4 regions of the Cohnella sp. GCM10027633 genome follow, and region 1 is predicted to be linked to each of the others. Evidence: riboswitches for the same ligand, from Rfam matches in the RefSeq annotation. Region 1 holds a riboswitch; each other region holds the start of a gene.
The links. Region 1 has a riboswitch for cyclic di-AMP ahead of ACFQZG_RS19995 (hypothetical protein). Riboswitches for the same ligand answer to the same signal wherever they lie in the genome.

Region 1 (5,457 bases):
GCTCCATGCCCCAGATCGGTCAGGAACGCGATGGCCGTCGGCCCCAGGATGATGAGCGGATGCATCAGAATGGCGATCGCGATCAGCTTGATCTCCCTAGGCTCGATCTTCCTGCCGAGGAACTCCGGCGTCCGTCCGACCATGAGCCCGCACAGGAACACGCCCAATATCGCGTACATGAGCATATTGATCAGCCCGACGCCTTTGCCTCCGAACACGACGTTCAGCATCATTTCCCCGAGCGCACCGAGACCGCCGAGCGGCGTCAGCGTATCGTGCATGTTGTTGACCGTCCCCGTCGTCGCTGCCGTCGTAACCGCCGTGAACAGCGATGACTGCGGAATGCCGAACCGGACTTCCTTGCCCTCCATGCTGCCTTGCGACGCATCGATGCCGAGCGCGTTCATCGCCGGGTTGCCGCGCAGCTCCGAGAAGTAGATGAGCGATAGGAACAGGATGAACAGCGTCATCATCGCGCTGAAGACGACCCAGCCTTGCTTGCGGTTGTTCGCGAACCTCCCATAGACGTAAGGCAGAGAGGCCGGCAGCAGCCACATCGACAGAATCTCGACGACGTTCGTCAGCGCGTTCGGATTCTCGAACGGGTGCGCCGAGTTGACGCCGAAGAAGCCGCCGCCGTTCGTGCCTAGATGCTTGATCGATTCGAGCGCGGCGACCGGCCCGATCGCGATGTGCTGCGTAACGCCTTCGAGCGTCGTGACGGTTAACGTCGGATCGAGCGTCTGCGGCACTTGCAAGGCGACGAGCAGCAGCGTGACGAGCACGGCCGCCGGAAGGAAGATCCGGACGTGCGCCTTGACGAAATCCTCGAAGAAGTTGCCGATCGTCGTTCCCTTGCTCGTGATGCCGCGCACGAAAGCGATGGCTACCGAGAAGCCGGAAGCGGCCGACGTGAACATCATCATCATGATGACGGCCATCTGCGAGAAGTAGGACAAGCCGCTCTCCCCGCTGTAATGCTGCAAGTTGGTGTTCGTAATGAAGCTGATGATCGTGTTGAACGACAGCGTCTCTTCCATGTTGCCGATGTCGTTCGGGTTGAACGGCAAGATCTTCTGCAGCCGCAGCATCGCGTACCCGATAGCCACCAATACGATGTTCGTTAACAGGAAGCTTAGCGCGTATTTTTTCCAATTCATGCCGTTGCGGTTGTGCAGTCCCATGAGTCGATAGATGAACCGCTCGGCAGATCCGAAGATCTTGTCCGTCCGGTTCGGCTCGTTGGAGAACACGTGATATACATACGTCCCAAGCGGTTTCACAAGCAGCAACAACACCGCCAAGACGATAACGATCTGCATGATGCCCATTGACGTCCCTCCTGCATTTTCGGCTCGCCAAGCCTGCTTAGAATTTCTCCGGATTCACTAAGGCGTAGATTAAATAGAGGAAAATAAACACGGTGAAGATCGAGACGACGATCATCGGTTGCCTCCTCCTTCGTCGATTACCCGGCCGCACCAATGCATGAAGCCGTAGAATAGACCGAATAGGCCGGCTAGCATAAGAACCATATACACGTCGAGCATGGGCGAATGCCTCCTTCTTCGTTACGTTATCTCGCGAGCAAATCGTCGGTAATGAGAAAAGCGTAGTCCTGCGCTTGGCTATGAATCACGTAGTCGACGCCCATCGTCTTGTAGACGTTGCGGGGGTTGTGGCTTCCCGTAATGACGTATATCGATCTGCCGGTCCAACTCCGGCATATTTGCACGTATCTGCAGCACAGCGTCACGCTCGTCTCGAACAAGTACACCCGCCCGATATCAATCGGGGGGATGATCCAGGATTGCTCCTTGGTCGTATTTACCACTATAATGTGCTCCGCTCCGAGCGAACTTACGCGCTCGTGTTCCTCGGGATTGTTCACGATCGCCGCGAACGGAATCTTCCTCTGCTGAAGCAGCTTCATGAACCGCTCGCCCGCGATATTCGGGGCCGATACCAACACGACGTCCCGTCCGGCCATTCTCGTTCATCTCCTCTTCTTCTCTTGGAAGAAGGCAACAAAAAAGAAGCCGCGAGAAGAGAGTCTTCTCGTGGCTTCCCGGCATGGCCAAATAAACCTCGCCCGTCACGATCCGTTGCCTCTCTCGGTACGCTTGCGAGGTTAGCTGCCGGATTCGGGCTTGAGAGTTGCCCTACCCAGAGCCGGCTAAGGCCCCGGGATTCACCCCATGGACGCGCGCCCGTCTCTCCCGGGCACGCTCCGTTGGTTCCCCCGCTTCCCGACGCATCGGGAATTCAGCGATTCATGGCATAACAAAGACCGCTAAGAAATAAGCATGCATGCTTACCCTGCGGCCGACACGGTCACAGTTCATCATCCTCTCTCCATTTGAGGCATCCGGTCTTAACGGACGCATCGGCGCTTACGAGGTTAGCTGTCGGATTCGGGCCGTGAGAGTAGCCCTACCGTCGGAGGCCGCATCCTAGGCGCGGCTGCCGACGGATTCACCCCGGACGGCGCTTCTCCCGGCTCTCACACCGGAACGGCGCCATCGTTGGTTCCCCCGTTTTCCGTGCGGACACGGAAACTCAGCGATTACGAATGGAACGATATTCAATTGACTGAATCGAATATTACGCTTGCCCCCGATGTTTGTAAAGGAATGACAGGTAGGGTTTAAGCGCCGCATTCCGGCAAGCCGCGCAGTTGTACCGTTTACAATCGCAGTGACCTCTACAGATCTCTCTCCGGCTCTCTCTTTCTCCGTTTCTCGTAAAAAGCATGCTTGCCTATCGCTCCTCGATTCCGGCAGCGGAACGCTTAAATTCGGAATCGCGAGCCAGAGAGAGCATACCCCGCCCGTTCGCGTGAACCGATCGCAATAGGTGCCGCAAACCCGGTTAAATCGGTTGAATTTCATCGAAAAAGCGCGCAATAGGAGACGATTATCGTTTGGCGACTTACCTCGCGCGGCGTTATATTGAGAGCTATCGATCGAGGCACGCCTGTTGGCGTAAGCAGAGGAGCGGATGGAACGGTGGACGACGCGGACGGTTATCGCATTACCGGAATCGAATTTCTGCAATTCGAGGGTCGAGGGGATACGGACAGGTACGGCGTGCTCCGGCTGTGCGCCGGCGGACGTTGCGGATACGCGCGCTGCGAGCTTCCCGGACGCGGGCATCGCTTCGATATCGTCGGGTGGTCGTCGTTCCTGCTCGACTTCCGCCGCCCGGCAATCGGGGAGGCCCGCCTCATCGCGGACGCCAGGCGCGCTTGCTGGGGCAGCGTCAAGGCGGAGCTGGTGATCGAGGCGTGCCGCGATCTCTCGCGGCGCATTCGCGGCGACCGGGAGGCGTTGCCCGAGCCCGTCCTCGCGCTTGACGAGTGCCAGTCTTACTTCGAGGTGCTATAAGGGCGAGGCGAAAACTGGAATCGACACGCGAGGACATGGTATGATACGGAAAGTAAACGTGCATGCAAGGGGGAACCGAAGTTGATCGCGGCAAGAAAATGGACAAGCTTCGCCATCCTCGCGCTCGTCGTCCTGCTCATCGCGGCAGGCTGCGGCAAACGCGAGACGGCCGACCCGAACGCCGTTCAAGGCGGCGGGAACGGCTACGACGCGACGGCGACGGCATCGCAACCGGCATCAACCGAACCAGCACCAACCAATACCGAGGAGGCGGACGCCACGAGTACCGTAGACACATCCGGCAACATCCCGATCGTAACGATCGAAATGGACAGCGGTAAAATCATCAAAGTAGAGCTGTATCCGAAAGTCGCTCCGAACACCGTCAACAACTTCATCTCGCTCGTACAGAAAGGCTTCTACGACGGGACGATTTTCCACCGCGTCATCCCCGACTTCATGATTCAGGGCGGCGACCCGGACGGCACCGGCATGGGCGGTCCCGACTACGGCATTAAGGGCGAGTTCTCGCAGAACGGCTTCAAGAACGACCTGAAGCACACGAAGGGCGTTCTCTCGATGGCGCGTTCGGGCAACCCGAACTCCGCGGGATCCCAGTTCTTCCTCATGGTCGCGGACGCTCCGCACCTGGACGGCGCTTACGCGGCGTTCGGCAAAGTGACGGAAGGCCAAGACGTCGCGGACGAGATCGTCAGCGTGCCGACGGGCTCGCAGAACCGTCCGAAGACGCCTCCGGTCATGGCGAAGGTTACGGTGGAACTGAACGGCTACGAGGCTGCAGAGCCTGAAGTGATCAAGTAAGACGCGCTTGCGCGCGACGGCGGGGCCCTACGGGGCTTCGCCGTTTTTGTGTTGCGAGCGGACTAGGGACAGTCGGCGCGGGATGGAGGCGTGCTGGCGTGGGACAGTCGGCGCGGACACAGGGGGCGCTATTGTGCGGATATCGGCACTATTGGAGGCGGCAGCGGACACAGTAGCCGTTATTCGTCGAAAGTATCGCGATATCGCCCGCTAAGCTAGCGAATAAGGTCCTCTCCGTCCGCGGAGTCCGCCATTTCGCCGCTTTCCCTATGAATAAGGTCGCTACAGTCCGGTTGGCCGGCAAAATCGAAGAACGGCGCTCGCCCCCGGAAGTTCATTCCGAGGCGCAAGCGCCGTTCTTCGTTCTACATTCGTCGTACTCCCGTCATTACCCCAATTCCCGCAGCCGATCCGCGAGAACCTTCATCATGCCCTTCAACGCGTCGATCTGCTGGAAGCAGATCGCGTACACGTGCTGGCGACCCAGCTTGAGCAGCACGGCGCGTTCGACCGCCGTGCAGTCGGCCGAGCGCGGTCCGCTGTCGATGATCGCCATCTCGCCGAAGTATTGGCCGACGCCGAGCGTCGCCAGCTTCTCCGGCCCCCGATGCACTTGGATGCTTCCCTCGATAATGCCGAACATCGAGTCTCCGTGCTCGTCCATCCGGCAGATCGCCTCGCCGGGCGCATAGACGACCTCTTCGACTTGGTTCGCGAGCCGGACGAAATCGTCCTGGGACAGGTGGGCAAACAGCTCGATCTTCTGCAGGACGAGCACCCGGCGCAGGATGACTTGGTTCGTGATCTCCGCGTTCGGATCGGCCGCCGATGCAGGCGCGGACGCTGGCGCAGGTGCAGGCGCAGATGCAGGCACAGGTGCAGGTACTGGCGCATCCGCAGCAGGCGCCGATACGGATTCGCCTCGCTGCTCCGCCGGAGCCTCGGCCGCTTCGCTCGCCGCGGCGGCTTCCGCCGTCGCCGCCGTCGCCTCCGCGGTCGCGTGCCGCTGGCGCTCCATCATCGCCGTCCGCAGCTTGCGGGACAGCCGCTTCATCATCTCGATCGACAGCTCCGTCCGGTCGAACAGCGCCTCGTAGAAGTCCGCGGAGCTTAACCGCAGCAGGCGGGCGTCGGTTACCGCGCGAACCGTCGCCGTCCGAACCCTTCGCGTCAATACCGCCGTCTCGCCGATATGGTCGCCGGGACCGCGCTCATCGAGCAACTCGTCTCCCTTATAGATGCCCGCCTT
Region 2 (5,457 bases), on a different contig from region 1:
GGCCGAAACGGTTCACGACGTTCTTCTTCGCGTTGATCCAATAGATGTTGCCCTCGTTCGTCCCCGCCATGTAGTGCGTGTACAGCGGATGCGCATCGTTCTCGATGTGGACCGCGATGCCCTTGCCGAGCTCCTTCGCCAGCCCGACGATCAAGCTGCCTAGCGCCAACGCTTCGTCATTCGCGAACGATTCGAATTGCAGTTCCTTTTCTTGCTTCAATAACGTATCCAACAGTTCGCTCATGCTCCGATATCCCTTCCTTCGTTACGTCCTATGCGTTGTATGATAACACGTTACTTCTTCAGATGGTAAGGAACCGTGGTCACGATAACGTCCTTGCGATACAGCAAATACGCGCGAAGCATGAAGCTGGTCTGGTTGTGCAGAATGTTGTGCCAGCCTTTCTTCGGAATGAACTGCGGAATGACGACCGTCACCTGATAGTTCGATTCGCCCGCCTTGCGCTGCACCGTGTCGATGAACTTGCTCAGCGGCTGGATGATGCTCCGGTAATGGGAATGCAGCGTCACGAGACGGATCTCGGGCCGCCACTTGCTCCACTTCTCCTCGAACAGCGCCTCGTCCTCCCGCTCGAACGGAATGTAGACGGCGATAATCTGGTCGGGCTTGAGCGACTGCGCGTAGTTCACCGAATGCTCGACGACGTGCGTGATGCCCGATACCGGCAGGATGATCACGTTGCCCTCGATCGGAACGTTCGGTTCGCAAGTCGTCAGGCGCAGTTGGTCGCCAACGGCCTCATAGTGCTTCTTGATCCGGTAGAAAATAAAGATGATAAGCGGCATGAACACGAGCGCCGGCCACACCTGCCCGAATTTCGTGACGAAGAACATCATCGTGACGGTGAAGCAGATGATCGCGCCGACAGTATTGACCGCGAGCTTCGCCGCCCAGCCCGGCGGCTTCTCGCGGAGCCACTTGCGCATCATGCCGAGCTGCGCGAGGGTGAACGGAATGAATACGCCAACTGCGTACAGGGGAATGAGCCGCTCCGTGTGAGCCTCGAAGGCGACGATCAGCACGATCGACAGCACGCCGAGGCTGATGATGCCGTTCGAGTAGCCGAGCCGGTCGCCGCGGACGGTGAACATGCGCGGAATGAACTTATCCTTCGCCAGGTTGACCGCGAGCAGCGGGAACGCGGAGTAGCCGGTGTTCGCCGCGAGGATGAGGATGAGCGCCGTCGTGCCTTGAATGAAGAAGTACATGAAGTGGCGGCCGAACGTCGACTCCGCGATTTGCGACACGACGGTCACTTCGGCTCTCGGCGATACGCCGTAGTAGTAGGCCAGCACGACGATGCCGGAGAACAGAATCGCCAGCAGCGCGCCCATCGCGATCAGCGTCTTCGCCGCGTTGTTCGGCTCCGGCGACTTGAAGTTCGGAATCGCGTTCGAGATCGCCTCGACCCCCGTCAGCGCCGAGCTGCCCGAGGCGAACGCCTTCAAGAGCAGGAACAAGGTGACGCCCGCGACCGGCGTGCCGACGGACGTATACAGATCCGCCGACACGTCGCCGGTCGTGATCTTATAGATGCCCGCGCCGATCAGTATGAACAGCGCCAGTACGAACAAATAGACAGGATAAGCGAGAATCGAAGCGGACTCCGTCACCCCGCGCAAATTCAAGATCGTAATGAACACGACGAATACAACCGCGATGACGACCGAATAGCCGTGCAGACTCGGGAAGGCCGACGTGATCGCGTCCGTGCCCGCCGAGACGCTGACCGCCACGGTCAGCACGTAATCGACGAGCAGAGAGCCGCCCGAGACGAGCCCCGCGAACATGCCGAGGTTCTCCTTCGAGACGACGTACGCGCCGCCGCCGTGAGGATACGCGAAGATCACTTGCCGGTAGGAGAGAATCAGCGCCAGCAGCAGGATCAGCACGCCGATCGCGATCGGCACGGAGTACCACATCGCCGCCGCTCCGATGGCGAACAGGACGATCAGAATTTGCTCCGGCCCGTAGGCGACCGACGACAACGCGTCCGACGACAGAATCGCCAGCGCCTTCGTCTTGATCAGCTTCTGCTCTCCGAGTTCGTTCGATTTCAGAGGACGCCCGATTAACAATCTTTTGATGGAATACATGCCTTGCACCGCCAAGTCTGCAGAATGAAGTTAGGATACCCGTAAAAGACCGCAACAAAAAAGACCGCGGAGGGGTACCCCGCGGCCTTTGAATGGCCGAAGATTGCTCTCCTCTAAGACGCTTACGAGGTTAGCTGTCGGATTCGGGCGTATAGAGTCGCCCTACGAGCTCGGCCGGTCGGCCTCCCTCGATTCACCCCGCGCGGCAAGCCTTCCGGCCCGTCGCAACTTGCACTTGGTTCCCCCGCTCTCCGGTTGCCCGGAAACTCAGCGTATCGCGTTCTATTCGGTTGATGGAACGTTATGATCATAGTCCTGTCGCTTGCGGTTGTAAAACGCGATTTTCGGACCAAATCGGGTATATGGGCGGCGAATCCGGCATGAATGCGCATTCATTGCGGCTACTCATTGCCGGGCATCTCGAACTTGCGCCATGCGCGATCATGCTTCGTATGAGCGACTTGCAAGCATCTACTTGATAAAAATACCTGCGAACGCGGTGACGATCGTCTATTATGCATCTAAAAAGCGCCAACTTGGGCTAAAAAGGCACCCGGAGTTTCCGGGTGCCTGTATGATTATGGGCGTTGCGGCTTAATTCTCGGTTAACTTTTTCCAGCCGCCCAAGCCCGTAATGTCCTCGATGCCGGGCAGGTCGGCGGCATAGCCTTCGCAGATGAACCCGGGCACCTCCGTGCCGTCTGCGAGCTCCACCTTGCCGATGCCGAGCGGACCGGGAATCAAGGCGACGAACGAGCCGAACGCCGCCATCGGCAGCTCCCACACCTCAAGCGCGATCGCCCCGCCGCCCTGCGGCAGCTTGATCAAGCCCGGCTTCGCCGGCGTCGTCGGCAGCTTCAGCATGAGATACTTCGGAGCGGTCGTCGTCTCGCGGACGAACGAGCCCCCCCTCTCCAGCAATTGCTTCTCGAGCGGATAGCCTCGCATATGCAAGCCGCATACGGCCACTAACGTCGTCTCCTGGGACATAAGCACCTCTCCTTTAATTGTTCTGGATGGCGAGCGCGGCGCCGCGGACGAGGTCCTCGCGCTCCGCCGCCGCGAACAGCGTAATGCCGAACGGCAGATCGTCGGCCGCATCGACGGCAGGCAGAGCGATCGCGCACATGTCGAGCAGATTGCAATGGTTCGTATATCGGCCCATGTCGCGGTTCGTCGCGACGGGATCTTGCCGCACCTGCTCCCGTGTCCACGTGCCGCCCGCCGTCGGCAGGACGAGCACCGCGTCCTTCAGCCGCTTGCGCGCCTCGAGCTTATATTCCTGCAGCTTGTGCATCGCTTGGAACAACGATGCCGCAGTATGCCGCTCGTCCGCGCCGGAACGGAGAATACGCTCGGTCACCGGCAGCACGGCGCCCGGATGCGCCTCGACGAACGCGCCGAGTCCCGCCCAACGCTCCGCGACCCAGGGGCCTTCGTACAATACCGATGCCGCTTCGCCGTATTGCGAGATATCGACTTCCTCGACGGGAATGCCCAAGCCGGCGAGCGACGCGAGAGTTGCGTCCCATGCCCGCTCGTATGCCTCGGCGTAAGGGCCGTAGAACGCGACCGTTCCGGCGATCGGCACGCAGACGCGGGTCGGGAGCGCGGCAGCCGGAGCCGGCAGCCGCCGCGACCATGGATCGCCATCGTGCGGCCCGCGGGCGATGCGGTCAACCTCGTACGCTTCTTCCGCGCTCCAAGCGAATACGGTCACGCAGTCCAGGCTCTCGCATGCCGGCACGACGCCGTGGACCGGCCAAGCGCCTAGGCTCGGCTTCAGGCCGACGAGCCGGTTCAGGTGCGCCGGCACGCGCCCGGAACCGGCGGTGTCGGTGCCGAGCGAGAACGCCGCTTGGCCGCGGGCGACCGCGACCGCCGAGCCGCCGCTCGAGCCGCCGCTGATCAGCTCCGGCTTGAGCGAGTTGTGCGTCTCGCCGTAAGGACTGCGCGCGCCGACGAGCCCGGTAGCGAACTGGTCGAGGTTCGCCTTGCCGATCGGGATCGCCCCCGCGGCGACGAGCCGCTCGACGACCGCCGCATCCTCGGAAGGCTCGTACGCGTACGCCGGGCACGCTGCCGTCGTCGGCGCCGCCGACCAATCGATATTGTCCTTGATCGCGAACGGAATGCCCCAGAGCGGCGCATGCTCCGGATCGAGTCCGTTCAACCGAAGCAGGTACGGTTCTATCCGCTGCCATTCCGGCGGCGTAATCCAGATATTCATTCCTTCGTCCCGCTTCGCCCGCCGGATGATCTCCATGACGACCTGCGCCGGCGTTACTTTGCCGCTTCGATAGAGCTCCCGGAGTTCGCTTATCGTCAGCGACTCCGGAACGATTGTCTTCTCCATCGGTATGCGCCTCCATCCTCTATTTCATTATGCTTGCGATAAGCTGTCCCGAATGGACCGGATCGCCCGGCGTCACGAACAGCGACCCGACGATGCCGTCCGCGGGTGCCTGCTGCGCGAATTCCATCTTCATGCTCTCTTGGATGATGAGCGTATCGCCTTTCTTGACCGCTTGGCCCGGCGAAACGAGCACCTTCCACACGCTGCCCGGCATCGGCGTCCGCACGGGCACCGCCCCCGCGGGTAACTCGTTCTCTTCGGTAGGCTTCGGCGCCTCTTGCTCGGACACGTACTCGGCGAGCCCGAGACGCTTCCAGCTCTCGCGCTCGGCTTGGAACGCCGCCTGCTGCTTGGTCTTGAAGGCGTCCGCGCTTTCCTTGATGTCGTCGAGGAACTTCAAATATTCGCCGAAGTCGAACTCCGTCTCCGTAATGTCCGCTTCGAACCGGCCGCGCAGGAAGTCTTCCCGCAAGACGAGCAGCTCCTCGGCGCTAACCGGGTAAAATTGAATTTGATCGAAGAAGCGAAGCAGCCAAGGCTGGCCCGGCTTGAAGCTCGCCGTCGGGCGCAGCTTGTTCCACATCTGCACCGTGCGGCCGACGAATTGATAGCCGCCCGGGCCTTCCATGCCGTAGACGCACATGTACGCTCCGCCGATGCCGACGGCGTTCTCCGGCGTCCACGTGCGCGCCGGGTTATACTTCGTCGTCACGAGCCGGTGGCGCGGATCGGTCGGCGTCGCGACCGGCGCGCCGAGGTAGACGTCGCCGAGACCGAGCACGAGGTAGTTCGCGTCGAACACGATGCGCTGCACGTCGTCGATGCTGTCCAGTCCGTTCACGCGGCGGATGAACTCGATGTTGCTCGGGCACCACGGCGCGTCGGGGCGGACGTTCTGCTGGTAGCGGTCGATGGCGACGCGTGTCGCCGGATCGTCCCACGACAGCGGCAGCCGGACGATGCGCGACGGCACGCGGATCGAG
Region 3 (5,457 bases), on a different contig from region 1:
CAGGCTCGCAATAGTATTGGACCGCGATGCTCAGGCTCCCGTATTCCTTGCCTCCGGGCTTCGCGGCCATTCGCTCGGCCACTTCCTTCTGCACCATGACGACGATGTTCTCGAGGGGCAGACGCTCCTCCAACAGCTTCATGATGATCGGCGTCGTCACGTAGTAAGGCAAGTTCGCCACGACGCTGACCCCGGCGCAATCGGCGAACCGGTCTTCCCAGAGCTTCTTCAGGTCCGTCTTCAGAATATCGCCGTGCACGACGCTGACGTGCGGGTAAGGCGACAGCACGTCGCCGAGGATCGGAATCAGCCTCTGGTCGAGCTCGACAGCGGTTACCTTGCCGGCCGCTTGCGCCAGCCTCTCAGTGAGCGAGCCGATGCCCGGTCCGACCTCCAGCGCGCCGCGCGTCTTGTCGAGACCGGCGGCGTCGATGATTCGGTCGAGCACGGACAGATCGATGAGGAAGTTCTGGCCGAGGCTCTTCTTGAAGGTGAAACGATGCTTGCGGATAATTTCCTTCGTTCGCGAAGAAGTCGCGATATCGTTCGCCTGGACGGCGGACCCGCTTGCGCCGGAACTGCCTTTCGGCGTTCCGCCGCCCGCGTTCGGCTTCGCCGTTTTGCCCGCCGCCTTATTGTACGGTTTGTACGGCGGCTTCGAATTGTTCGGTTTGTTCAATGGGTTCTACAGCCCTTCCCGCTCCAGCTGTTCCAACGCGCCGGCGAATTCCTCGCGCGTGATGCGGAACATGAGACATCTTTTGTGAAATTGTTTGCCGTTGGCATAGCCGATGCCGAGCAGCTCGCCCATACGCTCCCTACGGCGCGCGGAAGACGCGTGAACGATCAACCCCGCATCCAGCAGGTCGCTCCACTCGATCTCCTCCGAGGCGCCAGAGGCGCTCTCAGGGCCGCGCACGCGCTCGATCGCCCTGCGGATCGCCTCGTCGGTCGCGTGCTCCACGCCAAGTCCTCGGGCGCTTCTCGCCTCGTCCTTCGTCAGGAACGCGTGCTTGCACCCGGGAACGCGCTCGGCGACGATCTTGCGTATGCGTTCCCCCGGGGCGTCCGGATCGGTGAGGATGATGACGCCCCTGCGCTCGTACGCCAGCTCGATGCGCCTTAGCACGTCTTCGCCGATCGCCGAACCGCCCGTCTCGATCGTATCGGCGCCGATCGCCCGTCTTACCGCCGTCGTATCGTCCTTGCCCTCTACGACAATGATCTCTTGAAACATGCTTCGCCATTCCGCCTTTGCCGTTCTCGTCCCGGCGGCATCGCACCGCCGCCCTTATGTATCGTATAACACAAATCGGGAAGAAGCGCCAATGACGCCTCTTCCCGATTGGTTCCGCGAGCGTGCCGCGATGAACGTCCGCGCGCCCGGATTAACTGAGCGACGGTTTCACCGGACCGATCACGTAGACCGTATAGCCTCTCTTCGTGCCGAACCGGTCGGCAAGCTTATCGCTGTCGTAATAGACATCGATCTTCTTGCCTTTGACCGCGCCGCCCGTATCTTCCGCGCGACGGAAGCCGATGCCCTCGATGTACACCCACCAACCGATCGGGATGACCTTCGGGTCCACGGCGATCGTACGTCCTTCCTGAACGGTCGCGCCGGACGACGTCACGCCGTAACCTTCGTCGCCCTTGCGCTTGCCCGTCGACTCGAAGCCGGCGGAATACGCCGTCAGCGTCACGTTGCTCAGCATGCGCTTGACCTTCACGGACTTGCCGTTCAGCTTCACCGTCTTCGCTTCGGAAGCCGACGGCTTGCCGTTATACGCAAGCGTCTTGACCTCCGGTTTCTTCGTGCCGATGGCCACGACCTGCTGGACGGCCGGCTTGGAGACAGTCTTCTCCACTACCTTCTCCGTCACGAGCTTGCCGTCCTCGTACACTTTCGCCGTGCGAACGACGACTTGTCCTTGTTGGCCCGTCTTGACGACTTTCTTCTTGCCTTCCGCGAGGTTCGCGTTCTTCTGCTCGACGACCTCGAAGGCGACCGCGTGCGACGTCTCCACGACTTCCGTGCGGACGCGCTTAATGACGACGTTCACTCCGTCTGTCAGTGGCGCATTCAGTGCGGGCGTAACTTTGTCTTCCGTGCCCAGCGCGACGTTCAGCTCTTCTATAGCATCCCCGACCGTATCGGCCGCCGTATGCTTGATCGCTTCTTTGCCGTCCGCCGTAACCGTAATGCTCTTCGCGCGATCGATGACGATCGTGCTGCCTTCTTCCAATCGCCCCGTCGTCAAGGACAGACGATCGTATGGACCGACCCGAATTCGATGCTCTTGCAGAACGTCCTGTATATCGGAGTTCCGCGTTTGGATGACTGTCGTCAATCCGTTGTCTACGATGGAAATGTTTTTGGCCGCCGCCGGTTGCAGCAACGACACGAACATGATGAGGATTGCGAATGCGAGAATTGCGCCGAGCAGGACGATGCGCAATTGCTCCGGTTTCCATCGCAGCAGTGCGATAAGCTTGCCGGTCGGTCGTGGATCATGGGTTTCCAGAACAGGAACTTCCCCCATTTTCTCGTTCCTCCTTCATAGCCCCGCCGTCGACTGTGATGCATTGACTGTTGTCTGACGCGACTATCCGTTGTGATAACGACACGTGCGAGATGCCTTGCGGCCGGACTCTTCGCAGCGCCGCCTTGCTCCAAATCTAAGGTCGTTCGTACCCGGTACAACCGTTCATGAACCTTTTGTTCAACACAAAAAGCCACTGACAGAGGACCTGTTCGTGGCTTCCGCTTCATGAATAAAGGGAATGGGGCAGCACGAGGTTGACCTCTCTCTATTACGCTTACGAGGTTAGCTGTCGGGTTCGGACGAAGAGAGTCGCCCTATCCGCTCGGCACGATCCTGCGAAGCTTCAGCTGGAAGCCGCCTGATCGACCTTGCGAAATTCACCCCAAGATTGCTCGGACCGCATTGGACGAATGATGCCACGTCGTCGCCGCGTCGGGTCCCCCGCTCTCCGATTCGGAGATTAAGCGTTACTTGGAAAAGGGATGCCATATTCAAACTTCTGCTCTAGATGATACCTTCTACCTACTTCGTGTGTAAAGAAGGGGCAAAGGACGTATTTGGCCGTATTTTCGTGAATTGTACGGTAAAAACCGCAATTAGCGAGGCAAAAAACAGTTTTTTCTACGCGCTGATCGTTTTTTCTTCGATTGTAACCGTTTTATCTCGGTAGACTCAAACAGCGACGTGCGTTCTCGCTCGTAATAATGGCGATTTCTTCCAAATTAAGCCCTTTAATCTCAGCCGCCGTCTCGGCGACGAGACGCACGTAAGCGGATTCGTTCCGCTGCCCGCGATGAGGGTGCGGCGTTAAATACGGAGCGTCCGTCTCGACCAATAATCGGTCCATCGGAACGTTCGCGAGCACCTCTTTAGGCACCCTCGCGTTCTTGAAAGTGACCGGTCCCCCGAACGAAATATAGAAGTTCATATCGAGGCACAGCTTGGCCATTTCCCAGCTGCCGGAGAAGCAATGCATGATGCCGCCGACCTCGGAAGCGTTCTCCTCGCGCAGAATGCGAACGATATCCTCGTGGGCGTCGCGGTTGTGAATGACGATGGGCTTGTTCAGCTTGCGGGCGAGCCGGATCTGTTCGCGGAACACCGTATGCTGGAGCTCCTTGGGCGACGTGTCCCAGTAATAATCGAGACCGATCTCCCCGATCGCGACGACCTTCGGATTCGCGCACAGCGATTCGATCCAAGCGAGATCTTCTTCCAGCCGCATGTCGATCGCGTCCGTGGGGTGCCAGCCCACCGCGGCGTAGATGAACGGATACCGCTCGGTCAGCTTCATCGTCGAAGGAATGGTGTCCCGATTGAAGCCGATATTGACGATCGTGTCGATTCCCGCCGCTTGCGCGCGCGCGATCATCTCTTCTCGATCGTTGTCGAATTTCGGGGAGTCTAAGTGCGCATGGGTGTCGATAAGCATGTCGGAAGTTGTCTCCCTTCTATTATATAGTGAGCTTGCTAATAGTTTCCGAGCTCAGCTTGGATATGTGTTTCTGTACTTCGTCGGCAGGGTAATAGATATAATATTTGCCTTGGTGGATGCCCGCGATCGAACGGATGATATCGGACTTCACGGATATCTCCGTCAGTTGCTCCCGATCGTCCAGGAGCAGGATCGGAAGCTTCCCGCGGCTGCCCGGCAGCAATTCCGGCTTATAGATATCGTAAGGCGAATCGTACGGCGTATCGACTTCCAGGTGATAGTCGGGATTCAGGCCGATCTCGCGCCACTCCTCCCTCAGCTCCGATAACCATGCTTCGTCCTTATGCTCGAACGGCGTGTACTTGTACAGCTGCCTATCCAGGAATCGACGACATAAATTCGACAGCAACCCGTCCGCCTCGCGCGTCCATTGTCCGAATGCCGTCTGCGCCATCGCTTCGTCGAGCTGCAGATAATCCGACAGCGTTAGCGTTCCTTCTAATAATTGCGCGATCGGCGGAAGCATGAATCCGAACGCGTAGCCTTCCCGCTTCAGTTCGCTGGCCCTTCGGAAAATTTGCCTCAGCACGATCTCCGAGCTGCGCGTAACGGGATGGAAGTACACTTGCCAGTACATTTGATATCGGGACATGAGATAGTCTTCCACCGCGTGCATGCCGCTCTCTTTGACGACGATCTTTCCTTTATAAGGACGCAGCACGCGGAGAATGCGATCGAGATCGAAGGTACCGTAGTTGACGCCAGTGAAGTACGCGTCGCGCAGAAGGTAATCCATCCGGTCGGCGTCCATCTGGCTCGAGACGAGGCTGACGACGATCGGCTTGTCGTAGGTTTTGCGAATGACGGCCGCGACCTGCTGCGGGAAATCTTCGGACACTTCCCGCAGCACGCGATTCACTTCGGTATCCCCTAATAGGATCTCGCACGTCCACTCCTCGTGATGCGTATGGAACACTTCTTCGAGCGAGTGGGAGAAGGGACCGTGGCCGATATCGTGCAGCAGCGACGCGCATAGGCTGAGCAATCGCTCTTCTCTCGGCCAGTCGGTATAACCGTTGCGTTCGAATTGCGATATGATCTTGCGCGTAATCTCGTAGACGCCGAGCGAATGCGAGAATCTGCTGTGCTCCGCGCCGTGGAAGGTCAGATAGGACGTACCGAGCTGACGGATTCTTCTAAGGCGTTGGAACTCGCGCGTGTTGATCAGCTTCCAAATCGTCATGTCCTGCACGTAGATGGCGGAGTGTACCGGATCCTTGAATACTTTCTCTTCCTCGAGCTTTGCCAGCATCGCATTCACCTCGACAAATCAGATTATTCGACAAACGTGAGGGATAAAATCGATTTTTGTCGAATTAAGTCGAATTTCAATTCCCTATTCACTTTCATCGATTTTTAAGCGGCCGTTCGTAATTCTGCCTTATATTATAAGATTATCATTAGAAAAACCTCAAT
Region 4 (5,457 bases), on a different contig from region 1:
AAGGCCGTTACCGTTACGTTGTTCTGTATCGGCATCGTGATGCTCGGAACGATGATCCTGTGCACGACGGAGGACGCGGCGTTCCTGAAAATCCTGTTCGAAGCGACGTCGGCGTTCGGCACGGTCGGCCTGTCGATGGGGTTGACGGGGGATTTGACGTTACCGGGCAAGCTAACCATTATTATGCTGATGTTCGTCGGCAGGCTCGGGCCGCTCACGTTGACCTATGCGTTGGCGCCGAAGCCGGAGCGAGCGAGGTTCCGTCATGCGGAAGGTAAAATCATAATCGGGTAGGAGCAACGCACATGAGACTTAATCAATTCGTCATTATCGGCTTAGGCCGCTTCGGTTCGAGCATCGGCCGCGAGCTCATCCAATTAGGCTACGAGGTGCTCGGCGTCGACCGCGACGAAGAGACGGTCCAAGAGCTGTCGAACGTGCTGACGCACGTCGTCGTGGCGGACGCGACGGAGGAAGAGGTGCTCCGTTCGATCGGGGCCCGCAACTTCGACTGCGGCGTCGTCGCGATCGGCGACGACATCCAGGCAAGCATCCTCGCGACGATTCTGCTGAAGGAGCTCGGAGTCAAGAAGGTCGTCGCCAAGGCGGTGTCCGACTTGCACGGACGCGTGCTGGAGCGGATGGGCGTCGATCGCGTCATCTATCCGGAGCGGGACATGGGCGTTCGCGTGGCGCACCAGCTCGTGTCGCCGAACCTGCTCGATTACATCGAACTATCCAAGCAATACACGATCGCGGAGCTTGCCGTGCCGCAATGCCTGTCGGGCAAGTCGCTCGACGACGTCAATCCGAGAGGACGGTTCGGCTGCAGCATCGTGGCGATCAATAAGCCGAAGGGCATCATTATCGCTCCGGTCGCGAAGGACGTGCTCGCGGAGAAAGACGTCATGGTCGTCATCGGGACGAACCAGCAGATCGAACAATTCCAGGAGTCGATCAACCGATAGACGATCGATTGCACGGGTATGAAATCATTGCCACTCGCTCAGGATATAGGGAGACGAACGGTCCCGGGAGGGTGGCGCAATGACAGGTAGGGGTAGAAGAATCGCGGTGATGGTGCTGGCGGGCACCGTCGCCTTTTTAAGTTTCGCGGGGCTTGCGCGCAGGGCGGAAGCCGTCCCGCCGGGCATTCAGTGGACGGAGCTCGAGCGCCGATTCGAAGGGGTGTTCGTGCTGTCCGCGTCCCGGGAAGTCCGGAAGGTGGCGTTGACGTTCGACGATGTTCCGGATCCGAGATTCACGGGGCAAGTGCTCGACGTCTTGAAAAAGAAGCGTGTGAAGGCGACCTTCTTCGCGATGGGCACGCGCAGCCAGAAGCATCCCGATCTGCTGCGGCGCATTCAACGGGAAGGGCATGACGTGGGCAACCATTCTTACAGCCATCCGGACTTCTCCAAGCTTCCGCTCGATAAGGTCAAGTCGCAGATTACCCGCGCGGAGACGGTCATCTCGGGCATCATCGGCTACCGGCCGAAGCTCGTGCGGCCGCCTTACGGCGAAATCATGCCCGAGCAGCTCGAATGGGCGAAGGCGCAAGGGTACACGGTCGTGAACTGGGACGTCGATTCGGCGGACTGGCGGCAATTGACGGCCGACGAGGTATTCCGCAACGTGACGAAGGCGGTGCGTCCGGGATCGGTGATCCTGATGCACGCGGGCGGCGGGGAAGGGCAAAGCTTGGCGGGGACGGTCAAGGCGCTTCCGCGCATCATCGATTGGCTGCGGGAGCACCATTACGAGCCGGTCGCGTTGACCGAGCTGCTCGGCATTCCGGCCGAGCGGACGAACGAAGGCTCCCTGAAGCAAATGTTGAATTTGCCTCCGGGAGCCTCGGAATAACCGTAACCGTTATTTCAGGATATACACCTTCACGTTCTGAACGCCGAAGCCGGACACGAACGAGCGGGAACCGGGCACGAAGATGTCGATGCGATTGCCTTTGATCGCTCCGCCTTTGTCCGTCGCGGTGCCGACCATGCCGCCGACGGGCAAGCCGTTAAAGTCGTAGCCCGTAATATACAGCTTCGAGCCGAACGGGATGACGGACGGATCGACCGCGATCGTTCCGAGCTTAAGCGCGTCGCCGAAGTAGTCGACGGGGCCCCAAGGGCCGTTCTCTTCCGCGGAAGCGGAGTAAGCGGTCGCCTTGATGTCGAGCACTTTCGAGAAGGCGAGCGATCGGCCCGCCGTCGTCGTGATCGATTGCGCCGTTACGGACGGCTCTTCGGCGGACTTCGCCGATACCGTTCCGTCTCCCGGAATCGCGAGCCTCAAGCCGGCGTATACGTTCTGCGGATCTATGTTCGGGTTGGCATCCAGCAACTGCCGGACCGGAATATCGTAATACTGGGACAGTTTCCAGAACGTCGTCGTGTCTGATGCGACGTGCGACGTTGCCGCGTGAGCGGTCAACGCGGGGACGAGCAGGGCGCCGCCCAGTACGAGCGACGCCGCGCGGGCGGCGAGTTTCTTCCTTGCGTCTTTCATCAATGCGTTGCCTCCTAAGATCTAGGGCCGGCGAGGTTAGCTGTCGGGTTCGGATTGGGAGATCAACCCTACGAGACGTCGAGCGGCACGATTGCCATTCCATACGATACGATTCACCCCGAGTAAGTCCGAACGGAACCAAGCGGTCATGCGATCGTTCCGTCCTCGCGTACTTTACTTCTTTTTCCCCCGCACCTGGCGGTTTAGGCCCGTTTTTTATTCTTGTAGAGGTTAACACAGCAGGCGGGCGGTTGGAACCGGCAAATCCCGGTAATCGGCGTCGAAGCCGCGCCGGGACTGCATTCGCCGATTTCGCTCAACGCTTGAAATAAGCGGTCATTTCCTCGATCAAGTATCGCGTGGCCGGCGCGATCCAGGCGGGATCGCCGTGGATGATCGAGGTCGTTCGCTTCGTCGCCTCCAGCTCGGGAATGCGGACGAGATACAAGTCGTTGTCTTCCAGCAGTTGCTCGCGCAAGTACGACTTCGGCAGCAACGTCCCTGCCCGGCAAGCGGACTGCAGGCGAATGATCGCTTCGAACGAGTCGATCTCCATCCGCACGTCCGGTTGGACCTTGTACTTGCGGAACAGCTCGTCCGTATGCGTGCGATACCAAGTGCCCGGCGCGAACAGAATCATCGGCAATCCGTTCAGGTCGTTCATCGCCAGCTGCGTTCTCTCTAATATATAGTGCGTTCTTGGGAGCACGAGTATGAGATGATCTTCAAATAAGGGTAAACTTGTAATGGCCGGATCGATGACGGCGGATCCGACGAGGCCGAAGTCGACTTTGCGTTCCTTCACGAGCGTCACGATCTCGTGCGATTTGCCCGTGATCGCCTTGATCTCGAGCTGAGGATGTTTCTCCGTCATCGCGGTAATCAACTCGGGCAGCGTCGTCTGGAGGGTGGTCAGGCTGGCCCCGATCGTCGCTACGGGCGACTCGGCGGACTTAAAGGCGTTCAGCTTCTGCAGGTAACCGCCGTGGAACCGGCGCAGCTCCAGCGCGAATTCGTAGGTGAGCTGTCCGGCGGGGGTAAGCTCCAGCCGCTTGCCGATGCGGCGGAACAGCGTGACCTCGAGCTCTGCCTCCAGCTTGGCGATCCGCCGGGATAGCGCGGGCTGGGAGACGTTAAGGCGTTCCGCGGCTTTGTTCAGGCTCGTTTGTTCCACGACCGTCGCGAATATTCGCATGTCCTCAAGCATTATCCGATGCTCCTTCGTTGTCGAATCGTCGTTCGATATGCGCATTCGTTATAAGTTATAATAAAAAATAAGCAGTTCCATTATAAGCGAAAATAGAGTAACCTTAAAGGCGGTGACGTCTGGTGACGAATGGGTGAACATCCATAATTCCGTCTCCGGACGACAAACGCACGGGTCACGAAAGGAGAAGTATACGGACATGAAAGGGAATTCTTACTTACCGCGCAAGCTACACTCCTTGCTCGGCGTCATCCCGCTCGGCTTGTTCTTGGTCGAGCACGCGTTGACGAACTACTCCGCATATGAAGAAGGACCGCAGGGGTTTAAAGACAGCATCGATTTCCTGCATGGCATGCCATTGCTGTTCTTCCTGGAGCTGTTCATCATCTGGCTGCCGATTCTGTTCCACGGGGTATACGGACTGTATATGGCGTTCCAATCCGACTTGAACATGGGCCGGTTCAGCTACTCGCGCAACTGGGCGTTCGCGCTGCAGCGCATTACCGGGGTCATCACGTTCATCTTCGTCGCGTGGCACGTCTATACGACGAGACTTCAAGTGACGTTCGGCAACACGACGTACGATGAACTGGGCTCGCACATGCACGACATCGTAAGCGATCCGGTCGTCTTTACCATCTACATTATCGCGGTAATCGCGGCAACGTTCCACTTCGCGAACGGCATCTGGGCGTTCCTGGTCAGCTGGGGCATTACGGTAGGTCCGCGCGCTCAGAAAGTATCCGCGAACATCTGCATGGTCATTTTCGTCATCGTGGCGGTCATGTTCCTGCTGTCGCTCTTCGCTTTCCGCGGAGACGAGTTCGATGCGGCGGCTGCAACGATCGCGTCCGTAACGGCAGGGTAATCATACGCATCGATAGACGGTTCGGCCGAGGCAGAACCGGATAGGGAGGAAGAACACGTAATGGCTACAGGCAAAGTGATAGTCGTAGGCGGCGGTCTCGCCGGTCTCATGGCAACGATAAAAGCGGCCGAAGCGGGCATGCGCGTCGATCTGTTCTCGCTCGTGCCCGTCAAGCGCTCGCACTCGGTGTGCGCGCAAGGCGGCATTAACGGCGCGGTTAATACGAAGGGCGAGGGCGACTCTCCGTGGGAGCACTTCGACGATACGGTATACGGGGGCGACTTCCTCGCCAACCAACCGCCGGTCAAGGCGATGTGCGAAGCGGCGCCGGGCATCATCCACTTGATGGACCGGATGGGCGTTATGTTCAGCCGCACGCCGGAAGGCTTGCTGGACTTCCGCCGGTTCGGCGGCACGCAATACCACCGCACGGCGTTCGCGGGCGCGACGACGGGCCAACAGCTGCTGTACGCGTTGGACGAGCAAGTTCGCCGTTGGGAAGCGGCCGGTCTCGTGCATAAGTTCGAGCACTGGGAGTTCACGGGAGCGGTGCTCGACGACGACGGCGTCTGCCGCGGCATTTCGGCGCAAGACCTGCGCACGATGGAGTCGGTTACGTTCCGCGGCGACGCGGTCATCTTGGCGACGGGCGGTCCCGGCATTATTTTCGGCAAGACGACGAACTCGGTCATCAATACGGGCACGGCAGCCAGCGCGGTGTACCAACAAGGCGTCTACTACGCGAACGGCGAGTTCATCCAGATTCACCCGACGGCGATTCCGGGCGACGACAAGAACCGCCTCATGAGCGAATCCGCTCGCGGCGAAGGCGGACGGATCTGGACGTACAAGGACGGCAAGCCTTGGTACT

Region 2: another riboswitch for cyclic di-AMP. It lies ahead of ACFQZG_RS17120 (APC family permease); the one in region 1 lies ahead of ACFQZG_RS19995 (hypothetical protein).
Region 3: another riboswitch for cyclic di-AMP. It lies ahead of ACFQZG_RS25420 (resuscitation-promoting factor); the one in region 1 lies ahead of ACFQZG_RS19995 (hypothetical protein).
Region 4: another riboswitch for cyclic di-AMP. It lies ahead of ACFQZG_RS26915 (3D domain-containing protein); the one in region 1 lies ahead of ACFQZG_RS19995 (hypothetical protein).

Annotation. Positions count from the first base shown of each region.
Region 1 is NZ_JBHTGV010000010.1:59,378-64,834, forward strand. It holds gene kdpA (potassium-transporting ATPase subunit KdpA) at 1-1,331, opposite strand, end outside; gene ACFQZG_RS19990 (potassium-transporting ATPase subunit F) at 1,369-1,446, opposite strand; gene ACFQZG_RS19995 (hypothetical protein) at 1,577-1,990, opposite strand; cyclic di-AMP (ydaO/yuaA leader) riboswitch at 2,105-2,281, opposite strand; cyclic di-AMP (ydaO/yuaA leader) riboswitch at 2,376-2,575, opposite strand; gene ACFQZG_RS20000 (hypothetical protein) at 3,009-3,386, shown strand; gene ACFQZG_RS20005 (peptidylprolyl isomerase) at 3,468-4,208, shown strand; gene ACFQZG_RS20010 (Npt1/Npt2 family nucleotide transporter) at 4,597-5,457, opposite strand, start outside.
Region 2 is NZ_JBHTGV010000007.1:87,818-93,274, reverse strand. It holds gene ACFQZG_RS17125 (heme-degrading domain-containing protein) at 1-244, opposite strand, end outside; gene ACFQZG_RS17120 (APC family permease) at 295-2,118, opposite strand; cyclic di-AMP (ydaO/yuaA leader) riboswitch at 2,223-2,401, opposite strand; gene ACFQZG_RS17115 (allophanate hydrolase-related protein) at 2,713-3,108, opposite strand; gene ACFQZG_RS17110 (allophanate hydrolase) at 3,122-4,474, opposite strand; gene uca (urea carboxylase) at 4,494-5,457, opposite strand, start outside.
Region 3 is NZ_JBHTGV010000018.1:74,465-79,921, forward strand. It holds gene rsmA (16S rRNA (adenine(1518)-N(6)/adenine(1519)-N(6))-dimethyltransferase RsmA) at 1-541, opposite strand, end outside; gene rnmV (ribonuclease M5) at 686-1,237, opposite strand; gene ACFQZG_RS25420 (resuscitation-promoting factor) at 1,389-2,543, opposite strand; cyclic di-AMP (ydaO/yuaA leader) riboswitch at 2,803-3,023, opposite strand; gene ACFQZG_RS25425 (TatD family hydrolase) at 3,205-3,978, opposite strand; gene ACFQZG_RS25430 (HD domain-containing protein) at 4,001-5,293, opposite strand.
Region 4 is NZ_JBHTGV010000022.1:31,886-37,342, reverse strand. It holds gene ACFQZG_RS26930 (TrkH family potassium uptake protein) at 1-294, shown strand, start outside; gene ACFQZG_RS26925 (potassium channel family protein) at 306-968, shown strand; gene ACFQZG_RS26920 (polysaccharide deacetylase family protein) at 1,048-1,863, shown strand; gene ACFQZG_RS26915 (3D domain-containing protein) at 1,873-2,511, opposite strand; cyclic di-AMP (ydaO/yuaA leader) riboswitch at 2,521-2,731, opposite strand; gene ACFQZG_RS26910 (LysR family transcriptional regulator) at 2,828-3,718, opposite strand; gene ACFQZG_RS26905 (succinate dehydrogenase cytochrome b558 subunit) at 3,918-4,586, shown strand; gene sdhA (succinate dehydrogenase flavoprotein subunit) at 4,647-5,457, shown strand, end outside.